3 regions of the Micromonospora sp. H33 genome follow, and region 1 is predicted to be linked to each of the others. Evidence: riboswitches for the same ligand, from Rfam matches in the RefSeq annotation. Region 1 holds a riboswitch; each other region holds the start of a gene.
What was found. Region 1 has a riboswitch for cyclic di-AMP ahead of ACTMS0_RS17140 (C39 family peptidase). Riboswitches for the same ligand answer to the same signal wherever they lie in the genome.
Positions count from the first base shown of each region.

Region 1 (3,265 bases):
GAGCCGCCGCCCGTGGACGAGACGGCCGACCTGCGCCGGTACGCCGAGGAGGTGGCGGTGGCGGCGGCTGGCGCGGCCCAGACGGCGCGCCGCCGGCGGAACGCCTGGCTCACCGCGCAGGAGGAGGCCGACCGGGCCTGGCAGGCGTACGACGAGGCGGAGACCGCCACCCGCCGGCTCACCGCCGCCGCCGCGCTGCCCACCCCCCGCACCCCGCGCACCCCGGCGGAGTACGCGGCGCGGGAGCGGTGGCTGCACCGGGCCGCGGTGGCCGCAAACTGGCGCGGTGACCTCTCCGCTCGGCAGCTCGGCGACGTGTTCGGCCACCGGGACGGCTGGGACGCGCGCCTGCACCCGGTCGAGCAGGAGATCGTCTTGACGCGGGCCGTACGGGACGGCAAGCTGGCCGCCTACCGGGCCGCCGCCGCAGCCGAACGGGCTGCCTGGCGCGACGCCGAGGTGGCCGCCGAGGCGGCCCGTACGCTCGCCGCCGAGGCGTACGCGGCGGCCGAGAGCCTGCGTCCGGCCCCGCGGACGAAGCCTCGGATGGCGTTCGCCCGACGGCCGGTCACCGCTGCCCGCTGGCGTCCCGCACGCGCGCTATTTCCGTGAGCCCCGTCACACCGACGTCGAACCGGTCAAGGTTCTCAGTCCGGTCGATTTTCTCCGTCGCTTTCCGGCTGACCGCCGCCGCTTGTCCCGTTCTCGACCTACCGTGCCCTAATCACCGCCCGTCCCATTGAGTCGCGTCAGTGCGAAACTGCCCGCAAAATTGCTGCCATGATCGAGGTTTAAGCAGCTCAGAGCGGGTTGGCAGGCCGCTGACCGGCCAGTAATGTCGGCGCGGTCCGGTGCGGTACCCGATCGCAAGAGGCGACGCCGCGCCGACCCGCTCAATCGCCGCATGGCGAGCCGGGGACCCAATGCATCTGGGGTGAATCCGCGATCTTCGCGGTAGGGCGAACTTCCCGCCCGAATCCGTCAGCTAACCCGGTAGGCGGTGTCGGAAGGAGTTTCATCCTCGTGCAGCACGACCCCACCCCTCGGTTCATCCCCCACCTCCACGGCACTGCGGTGCCCGCGCCCGTCCGGCTCTCCGCCGCGCGCTGACGCACCGCCCCCCGCCCGGTCTCGCCGGGCGCGTCCCCTCGTGGCCACCCGCCGCCGGACCCGGTCCGCGCGGCCGGCCCGCCGCTGCCTGCGGCCGGCCCGGTGCGCCGCCAGCCCCTTGAGTCCGTGGAGGAATCCTTGAAGCACACTGTCAAGCGCCAGCTCCGTCGTCTCGTCACCGAGCGTCCGTTCCAGGTGGCCGCCGCGTCGGCCGCCGCGCTCGTGCTGGCGACCGGCGCCAGCGCTCTGGCCGCCGGCTCCGACGAGGCCCCCGCCTCGGCGCAGACCTCGGCCTCCGTGGCCGAGCTGCGTGGTGACACCGCCGCCTCGCGCGGTCAGGCCCGTGCCGTGGCGGTCGCCCCGTCGAGCGCCGCCCCGTCGAGCGCCGCCCCGTCGAGCGCCGCCCCGTCCAACTCCCCGGCCGCGAAGGCCGCCGCAAACCCGGACGTCACCAAGAAGCCCAAGCCGCCGAAGTCGAAGGTCCTGGACTACAACTACGAGGCCCAGACCACCTTCTGGAACTGCGGCCCGGCCGCCGTGCGGAACGCCCTCAGCGCCACCGGCATTGAGCGCACGCAGGATGAGCTCGCCGGCCCGCTGGGCGCCGACGAGTTCGGCACCGACTCGGCCAAGGACACCACCCGGGTGCTCAACTCGATCGTCAAGGGGAACCCGTACCGGACCCGGATGATCCCGGGCACCGCGACACCGGCGCACATGGACCAGCTCCAGGCCGACGTGGTGAAGGCCATCACCGACGAGCGGGCCGTCGTGGTCAACATCGCCGGCAGCGCCACCGATACGGCGGGCGGCTGGCACTCGTTCCCCGGCGGCCACTACATCGCCGTCGTTGGATACAAGGACGAGGGGCGACTGGTGCGGATCGCCGACTCGGCGAGCCCGGCGGTCCCGTCGTACTGGATGACCACCATCGACCTGGCGAACTGGGCCTCCACCCGGGGCTACTCCGCCTGACCCACCGCTCGACCGACGGGCGCCGGCCCCCTTCCCGAGGGGCCGGCGCCCGTCGGCGTTCGCGCTGCCGCCGCTGGCTGCGGCCCGACGTCCCCGGATCGTCGTCATGTCGAGGCGACATGGCGAGTGGCCCGGCCATGACGAAGCGCCCGCCCCGGGTACCGGGACGGGCGTTCGCGCGTATCTGCGGTTGGTCAGCCGCGCTCGGCGACCTGCGTGACGAAGGCCCGCCAGGCGGCCGGGGAGAAGGTCAGCGCCGAGCCGGTCGGGTCCTTGGAGTCCCGGACGCCCACGACGCCGGGAAGGTTGTCGGCGACCTCGACACACGCCCCGCCGTTGTTTCCGCTCTTCGTGCTCTTGCGCCACTGCGCGCCGGTCAGGTCCATGATCTTGCCGCTTCCCTGAGCATGTCTAGGGACTGCGACCGCGAGAGGGCTTCCCCGCGGATGCGTTCCCACCGTCGACTCAGCGTAGCAATTTCCGCCGCACCCTCGACTATTTGTGCCTGCGCCTGACCGTCCACACGGGCGACCGTCGCCCCGTTGTCTTGCTCGGCAAGGATGAACGGCCCGCCCAGCCCGGAGTACATGCCGACCGTTGCGGGAACGACATGGACGGACACTGTCGGTAGTCCCGCGCAGGCTGCCAGGTGGGTGCACTGCTCGCGCATCAGCTCTCGGTCGCCGTATGCAGTCCGGCGAAGGACCAGCTCGTCTATCACTGCGATCAACATCGGGGCGTTGTCGCGGCGAAGCACCGCCTGACGCTGGATTCGCGCCGAGACGAGCTGGTCGACTTCCTCGGCGGTCAGCTTCTCGCCGGCCAGCGTCGCCCGCGCGTATGCCTCGGTCTGTAGCAGGCCCGGGATCCACGCCAGCTCGAACCAGCGCAGCGACACCGCCTCACGCTCGATGTCGGCCCAGGGGCGGAACCACGCTGGTTCTCGGCGCTTCAGAACGTCCGGCCAAAGCTCCGTCACCTCCCGACCGAGGATCGCGGCGACCCGAGCGCGGTGCCGTGTCTGTGGGGTACGTCCGTGACTCGCCCACTTCGCCGCCGTCTTCGGGTCGACGCCTATCTGAGCTGCGAGGCTGTCGGCGGTCTCGCCGGCTTCGGCCATCGCCGCCACGACTGCATGGTTCATCCTGAGCCCTTCGCAGAGTTCCCTGGAACGTTCTGA
Region 1 covers NZ_JBQHDE010000006.1:303,410-306,674, reverse strand. Annotated here, with positions in the region: gene ACTMS0_RS17145 (hypothetical protein) at 1-612, shown strand, start outside; cyclic di-AMP (ydaO/yuaA leader) riboswitch at 881-1,015, shown strand; gene ACTMS0_RS17140 (C39 family peptidase) at 1,237-2,085, shown strand; gene ACTMS0_RS17135 (DUF397 domain-containing protein) at 2,280-2,471, opposite strand; gene ACTMS0_RS17130 (DUF5753 domain-containing protein) at 2,462-3,229, opposite strand.

Region 2 (3,265 bases), on a different contig from region 1:
CTGCGCGCCCGCGGTCGCCGCCGAGTTGCTCGCCGACCCACTCCGGCAGGTGGAGCTGCACCCGTTGATCGTCCGGGTCCGTCGGCTCAGGCCCCGTCCCGGTGCCCGCGCCAGCTACGCGATCACCGACCGGCTCGCGGTCGGGCGGCTGCGTCTCCCGGTCACCTACCGCGCCGACGTGCTGGTCGCCACCTCCGACGAGGTGGTGACGGTCGCCCGGCAGTGGCCGGCGACGATCGTCCGCAACCACACCCGGCTCGGGCCCGAGCCGGACGGTGTCCGCATCGACGTGGAGATCACCCTCGCCGCGCCGGCGCCGCTGTTCGGGTACGCCTTCGCGCAGGCCCGCTCGGCCCACCTGGGACTCGCCAGCCGGCTCGGTGCGATGCTGGACGCCGGTCCGGCCGCCTGACCGACGACGGGCCGGAGCCGTCCGGTCACCCGGACGACCCCGACCCGAACGTCGTCAGTACACCGACAGGTGCACGTGGTTGGTGTGGTCGCTGGACGGGTCGCCGTTCGCCCCGCTGTACGACTTCCACCCGCTGCTGGGCAGCCAGATCTGCCGGTACCAGATCACGTAGAGCACGGCGAGCCGATCGGCGTTCTTGACGAAGAACGCCGACAGGTTGTTGCCGTACGTCCGGTCGCCGCCGGTCGCGTCCCCGCCGAAGCCGTTGGGCTGGGCGGCGAAGTCGCAGGCCCGGCCCTTCGGGTGCTCACCCGACCCGCCGGAGCGGTAGCAGGAGACGTACCGGGTGAAGCCGGCCGCCTTGGCCTGGTTGAGCGCGTGGAGCGTCCGCGGGGTGATGCAGCCGTCCGCGGGCGTCGGGTCGTTGACGCTGCACGACTCCCGCGGCCAGGAGCCGTCCGAGTTGCGCGGGGCGGCGGCGGCGGTCCGGGACGCGCTCCGGCTGGCGGGGGCGTCGGCGCGGGAGTTGGCCACGGTCAGCGCCTTCTCGGCCTGCTGCTTGCGCTTGGCCATCACGGCCTGCTGCTTGCGCTGCTCGGTGATCTCCACCTCCACCGCGAGCTTGGCCTTGGTGACCTGGTCACGGGTTTCCAGCAGCTCCTTCAGGGCCAGGTCCTCGTTGGCCGCCACCGCGTCCAGGGCGGCGGCCCGGTCCATGAAGCCCTCCGGCGAGGTGCTGTTGAGCAGGGCCGACGCGGCTCCGAGCCGGCCCGTGCGGTACGCGAGGCCGGCGATCTGGCCGACCCGGGAGGTGCGCTCGGCGAGCTGGGCCTCGGTGGTCTTGAGCTGCGCGGCGAGCTGCTGCTGGCGCTTGACCGAGGTGTCCAGGGCTCGCTTGGCGTCCAGGAAGCCCTTGCTGGCCGCCTCGAGCTGGGCCCGCAGGGCGGGGGTGCCGCCCTCCGGGTCCGACCCGGGTGCGGCGGCCTGGCGGGCCGGGGGAGCGGCCGCCGCGGGGGCGACCGGCGCGGCGCCGAGACCGAGGGTGAGCGCCACGATGAGCAGGGCCGCCACTCGGGCGGCAGGTCGTCGTACGGATACCACTTCTGGCATCTATCCACATGTCCTTCCGTCAGCCGCCGACCGGGTTAGCTGACGGGTTCGGGACGGAAGATCCCTACCGCTCGACGCGGATGCACCCCAGGTACCTGGTTCCCCGGCTCGCCCTGTCGGGCGATTAGGCGGCGGCCGCCGCCGGCACCGGTGCGTGCCGCCTGGCGGAGGCCGGAACAGAGCCTACCGGTGCCGGTGTGACAGATGCAGCGGAAGTGACAGACGGTGTCGGCGTGATCACGGCCCAATCCGACAAAAAGGGATAATAGTCGCTCTAATCACGCACGTGTTGGTTACCACTCAACCGACCCGCAGACCCCCGGAGCCGCACCGGGCTCGATCTGCAACGTCGCGTGCTCGATGCGGAACTCATCCCGCAGGGCGGTCCGTGCGGCGGCGAGGACCGCGCCGACCTCGGCGCCGGGCGCCATGGTGAGGTGCGCGGAGGCCACCTCCATCCCCGAGGTGAGCGTCCAGACGTGCAGGTCGTGCACCTCGGCGACACCCGGGACGGCGACCAGCCGGTCGTGCACGGCGGTGACCTGGAGGTGTTCCGGGGCGGCCTGGACGAGGATGCGCAGCGCGGCCCGCCCGAGCCGCCAGGTGCGCGGCAGGATGAACACGCCGATGGCGACCGCGACCAGCGGGTCGGCCCACCACCAGTCGGTGGCCGCGATGAGCAGGGCGGCCCCGATCACGCCGAGCGACCCGAGCAGGTCGCCCAACACCTCCAGGTAGGCGCCCTGCACGTTGATGCTCTCCCGGGCCCCGGACCGCAGCAGGGCGAAGGCGCCCAGGTTGGCGAGCAGGCCGAGGACGGCCACCGCGAGCATCGGACCGGTCCGCACCTCCGGCGGGTCGCCGAAGCGCCGGACGGCTTCCACCACCACGTAGATCGCGACGCCGGAGAGCAGCACGGCGTTGGCGAGCGCGGCCAGCACCTCCAGCCGGTAGAGGCCGAAGGTCCGCTGAGGGTCGCCGCTTCTCCGGCGGGTGGCGGTGAGCGCGGCGAGGGCCATGCCGATGCCGAGCACGTCGGTGAACATGTGCCCGGCGTCGCTGAGCAGGGCCAGCGAGCCGGTGCGGAACGCCGCCACGGCCTCCACCACCATCAGGGTGGCGAGCAGGGCGAAGGCCGCCCAGAGGCGTCCCCGGTGCCGCTGCGCCGCGTTCGCGACCGACCCGTGGTGGTGGTCATGACCTGCGCCCACGCGGACACCTTCCGTCACCCGTCCGGACCCGCGTCCAATCTATGCTCACATCGCTATGTATGCAACTGAGGGTCGGGCGCCCGACTCTCAGCCGATCGGGTCGACCGTGGTGAGCCGCTGCGTGGCCCGGGACAGCGCCACGTACAGGGTCCGTACACCCGACCCGGGGTCGGCCCGGATCTCGCCCGGAGCGACCAGCACGACGCCGTCGTACTCCATGCCCTTGGCCTCCAGGCTGGTCACCACCTGCAGGCGCGGAGCGCCGAGCCCGCCCAGCCACCCGGCGACCTCGTCCCGACGCGGCACCGGCGTGATCACGCCGACCGTCCCCTCGACCTCGGCGACCAAGGCACTGGCCGCCTCCACCACCGAGGTCTCCAGCTCGGCCGGCGGCACGACCAGCTCCACCGGGTCGACGCCGGTGGAACGGACGGCGGTCGGCAGCGGCAGGTCGGGGTCGAGCCGCCGGATCTCCGCTGCCGCCACCGCGAAGATCTCCGCCGAGTTGCGGTAGTTGGTGGTGAGCGTGAAG
Region 2 covers NZ_JBQHDE010000002.1:200,177-203,441, forward strand. Annotated here, with positions in the region: gene ACTMS0_RS06500 (SRPBCC family protein) at 1-412, shown strand, start outside; gene ACTMS0_RS06505 (coiled-coil domain-containing protein) at 467-1,522, opposite strand; cyclic di-AMP (ydaO/yuaA leader) riboswitch at 1,531-1,663, opposite strand; gene ACTMS0_RS06510 (cation diffusion facilitator family transporter) at 1,816-2,733, opposite strand; gene ACTMS0_RS06515 (HelD family protein) at 2,821-3,265, opposite strand, start outside.
Region 2: linked by a shared signal. The riboswitch ahead of ACTMS0_RS06505 (coiled-coil domain-containing protein) and the one ahead of ACTMS0_RS17140 (C39 family peptidase) in region 1 are both predicted to bind cyclic di-AMP.

Region 3 (3,265 bases), on a different contig from region 1:
GTGGCCGCACCGCCACCTCCGAGCACCCCTCGTGAGGAGTTCCGGGAAACGCTGAACCGACCGACCCGCCGGGCCGTACCCCGCCCTGGATTCGTTGGGAGACATTCGATGGGCGCCGACCACACCCGTCCCGCTCCGTCCGCCCCGCCCGGGGTGCGGCGGATCCTCATCGCGACGGTGGTCCCCCTCTTCCTCGCCACCCTGGTCGCCGCCCTGGTGCTCTGGCCGCGCGACGCCCGGGAGGCCGACGCGGGCACCGAGCCGCCCCGCTACCACGGCACGGTGACGAAGGTGGTGACCGAGCCGTGCCCGCCCACCCCGGAGGCGCCGCAGGGTGGTCCGGCCACCGGTGACGGCCCGTGCGGCACGGTGACGGTGCGGGTCGACCAGGGGCCGGACGCCGGGCAACAGGTCGAGACGCCGGTGCCGGCCGGTCCCGGCGCGCCCGAGGTCGCCGTCGGCGACGAGATCATCCTGGTCGAGCTGACCGACCCGGCCGACCCGTCGGCCAGCGCGTACAACATCGCGGAGCACCAGCGCGGCAAGCCGCTGATCTGGCTGGTGGCGCTCTTCGCCGCCGCGATCGTCGCGTTCGGCCGGTGGCGCGGCCTCGCCGCGCTCGCCGGCCTGGCCGCGAGCTTCGCCATCCTGCTGACGTTCGTCCTGCCCGGGATCAGCGCCGGCCGACCGCCGCTGCTGGTCGCGGTGGTCGGCGCCGCGCTGATCATGTTCGTGGTGCTGTACCTCACGCACGGCGTCACCGCGCAGACGTCGGTGGCGGTCCTCGGCACGCTGGGCAGCCTGGTGCTCACGGGGGTGCTCGGCACGCTCGCCACCGCGGCCACCCACCTGACCGGGTACGGCAGCGAGGAGGCCACCACGCTGTCGATGTTCCAGGCCGACGTCGACCTGCACGGCCTCCTGCTGGCCGGCATCATCATCGGTTCCCTGGGCGTACTGGACGACGTCACGGTGACCCAGGCGGCCACGGTCACCGAGCTGGCCCACGCCAACCCGGGACTGACCCGGGGCCAGCTCTACCGGTCCGCGACCCGCGTCGGCCGGGCACACATCGCCTCCACGGTGAACACCATCGTGCTGGCGTACGCGGGCGCCTCGCTGCCCGTCCTGCTCCTGCTGACCGCCGACTCGCGGGCCGCGACCCAGATCCTCACCACCGAGTTCCTCGCCCAGGAGATCGTCCGCAGCGCGGTCGCGACGCTCGGCCTGATCGCCGCGGTCCCGCTCACCACCGCGCTCGCCGCCCTGGTCACCACCGCCGGGCGGCGCGGCGGCGGAACGGCGGACGCGGACGTCCCCGCTCCGGCCCCCCGGCCGGCATCCGAACGGACGGACGCGCTGGAGGCGCTGAGCGCGCCGCGCGCCGGCACCACCGCCCCCGCCACCCCGGGTGGGTGGCCCGACCGAGACAGGAGCACGGACACCGGATGGTGAGACTCCGCACGGTGACGACGCGGTGCCACCCGCCTGATAGATGCGTCACTGATTACGCAGCGCGCTTACGGAATCGCGCATTTGGTCGGCTTCGGGACGTAGATCCCCAGCACTCCTGTCAGGTAACCTCGCTGCCGGTCACCGCCGAAGGCGCGCACAGGCGCCAGCGGGGCCACCGCCCAATCGCCGCGAGGCGAGCCGGGGAACCAGGTACGTGGGGTGAATCCGCGCCAGCGGTAGGGGCCGCTTCCGTCCCGAACCCGTCAGCTAACCCGGTCGGCGGTCGACGGAAGGGAACACTGTGACGGCACCCCTACGCCGCTGGTTGACACCCGTGGTGGCCGTGCTCGCCGCGCTGGCCGTCTTCGCCGGGCCCGCCCCGGCGTCGGCCGCCCCCACCACACCCCCCAAGCCCTCGGGGCACGACGGGGAGCCGAAGCTGCTCGGCGACCTCATCGAGTCCCGGAACCGCGAGTTCGTCAAGGCCAAGGCTCAGCTGGACAAGTCGAACAAGCGCCGGCTCGTCCTCGAACTGGAACTCCGGCGCGCGCAGGCCGACCTCGACGCCCTGGCCCCACAGGTGAACGAGATCGCCGCCCAGTCGTACCGGACCGGGCGGATCGGCGCGATGTCGATGCTCCTGGGCGCGAACACCCCCGACTCGTTCATCGCCCGCGCGTCGGCGCTGGACGAGCTGAACCTCGTCAACGACAAGCGCCTCGCCGTGGTCAACGCGGCGAAGAACCGCGCCGAGCAGGCCAAGCTGGCCCTCGACGCGGAGGTCCGCGAGCAGCAGAAGCTGACCAACGACCTCAAGCGCGGCAAGACCGAGGCCGAGAAGGCCCTCCGCCTGGTCGGCGGACGGGGGCTCACCGGCGGCCTGGTCAGCGCCGAGTCGCCGGTCGCCCGGATCGCCCCGGGCCGCACCGCCGACGGCGACTGGCGGTCCGAGTCGTGCAGCGAGAACGACCCGACCACCAGCGGCTGTGTCACCCCCCGCACGCTGCACATGCACAACGAGGTGCGGCGGGCCGGGTTCAAGCGGTTCGTCGGCTGCCACCGGTCCGGCGGTCCGTTCGAGCACCCCAAGGGCCGGGCCTGCGACTGGTCGCTCCAGAACAGCGGGTTCCGCGCCTGGTACAACAACGACATGCGCCGGTACGGCAACGACCTCACCGCGTTCCTCGTCCGCAACGCCGACCGGCTCGGCATCTACTACGTGATCTGGAACCGGCAGATCTGGTTCCCGGCGACCGGCTGGAAGTCGTACAGCGGGCCGTCCGCCCACACCGACCACGTCCACGTGTCAATGCTGTAGCCGACGACTGAAAAGGGCCGCCCCGCGACGTGCGGGGCGGCCCTTTCGCGTAGGCCCGGCGGGGCGTGCGTCGTGGCGTTGGCGGTCGTCCGGCAGCGGCCCGGCGTATGTTCGGCAGCGGCCCGGGGGCGTGCGACGTCGGATCAGGCGGCGGCGCGGGCGGCCGGGTCCGCGCCGGACAGGTCGTCGGGGCCGGCCACCGTCCGCACCTCACCGGCGGCGAGGCGGTACGACATGCCGATGACCGCACACCGGCCGGCGGCCACGGCGGCGGCGAGCGCCTCCGATTCGTCCAGCATCGCCTCGACGGTCTGCGCGATGTGGATGTCGACGATCCCGCCGAGGTCGGTGACGCCCTCGGCGTCGGCCCGGCGCAGGCTGGGCACCACGGCGTCCACCACGGCCCGCAGGTGCCCGGGTGGCTGCGTGCCGGTCGCGTCCGCCTCACGGGCCGCCTGGACCGCCCCGCAGGAGTCGTGGCCGAGCACGACC
Region 3 covers NZ_JBQHDE010000001.1:434,918-438,182, forward strand. Annotated here, with positions in the region: gene ACTMS0_RS02050 (hypothetical protein) at 1-35, shown strand, start outside; gene ACTMS0_RS02055 (YibE/F family protein) at 109-1,455, shown strand; cyclic di-AMP (ydaO/yuaA leader) riboswitch at 1,622-1,752, shown strand; gene ACTMS0_RS02060 (coiled-coil domain-containing protein) at 1,757-2,773, shown strand; gene ACTMS0_RS02065 (carbonic anhydrase) at 2,917-3,265, opposite strand, start outside.
Region 3: linked by a shared signal. The riboswitch ahead of ACTMS0_RS02060 (coiled-coil domain-containing protein) and the one ahead of ACTMS0_RS17140 (C39 family peptidase) in region 1 are both predicted to bind cyclic di-AMP.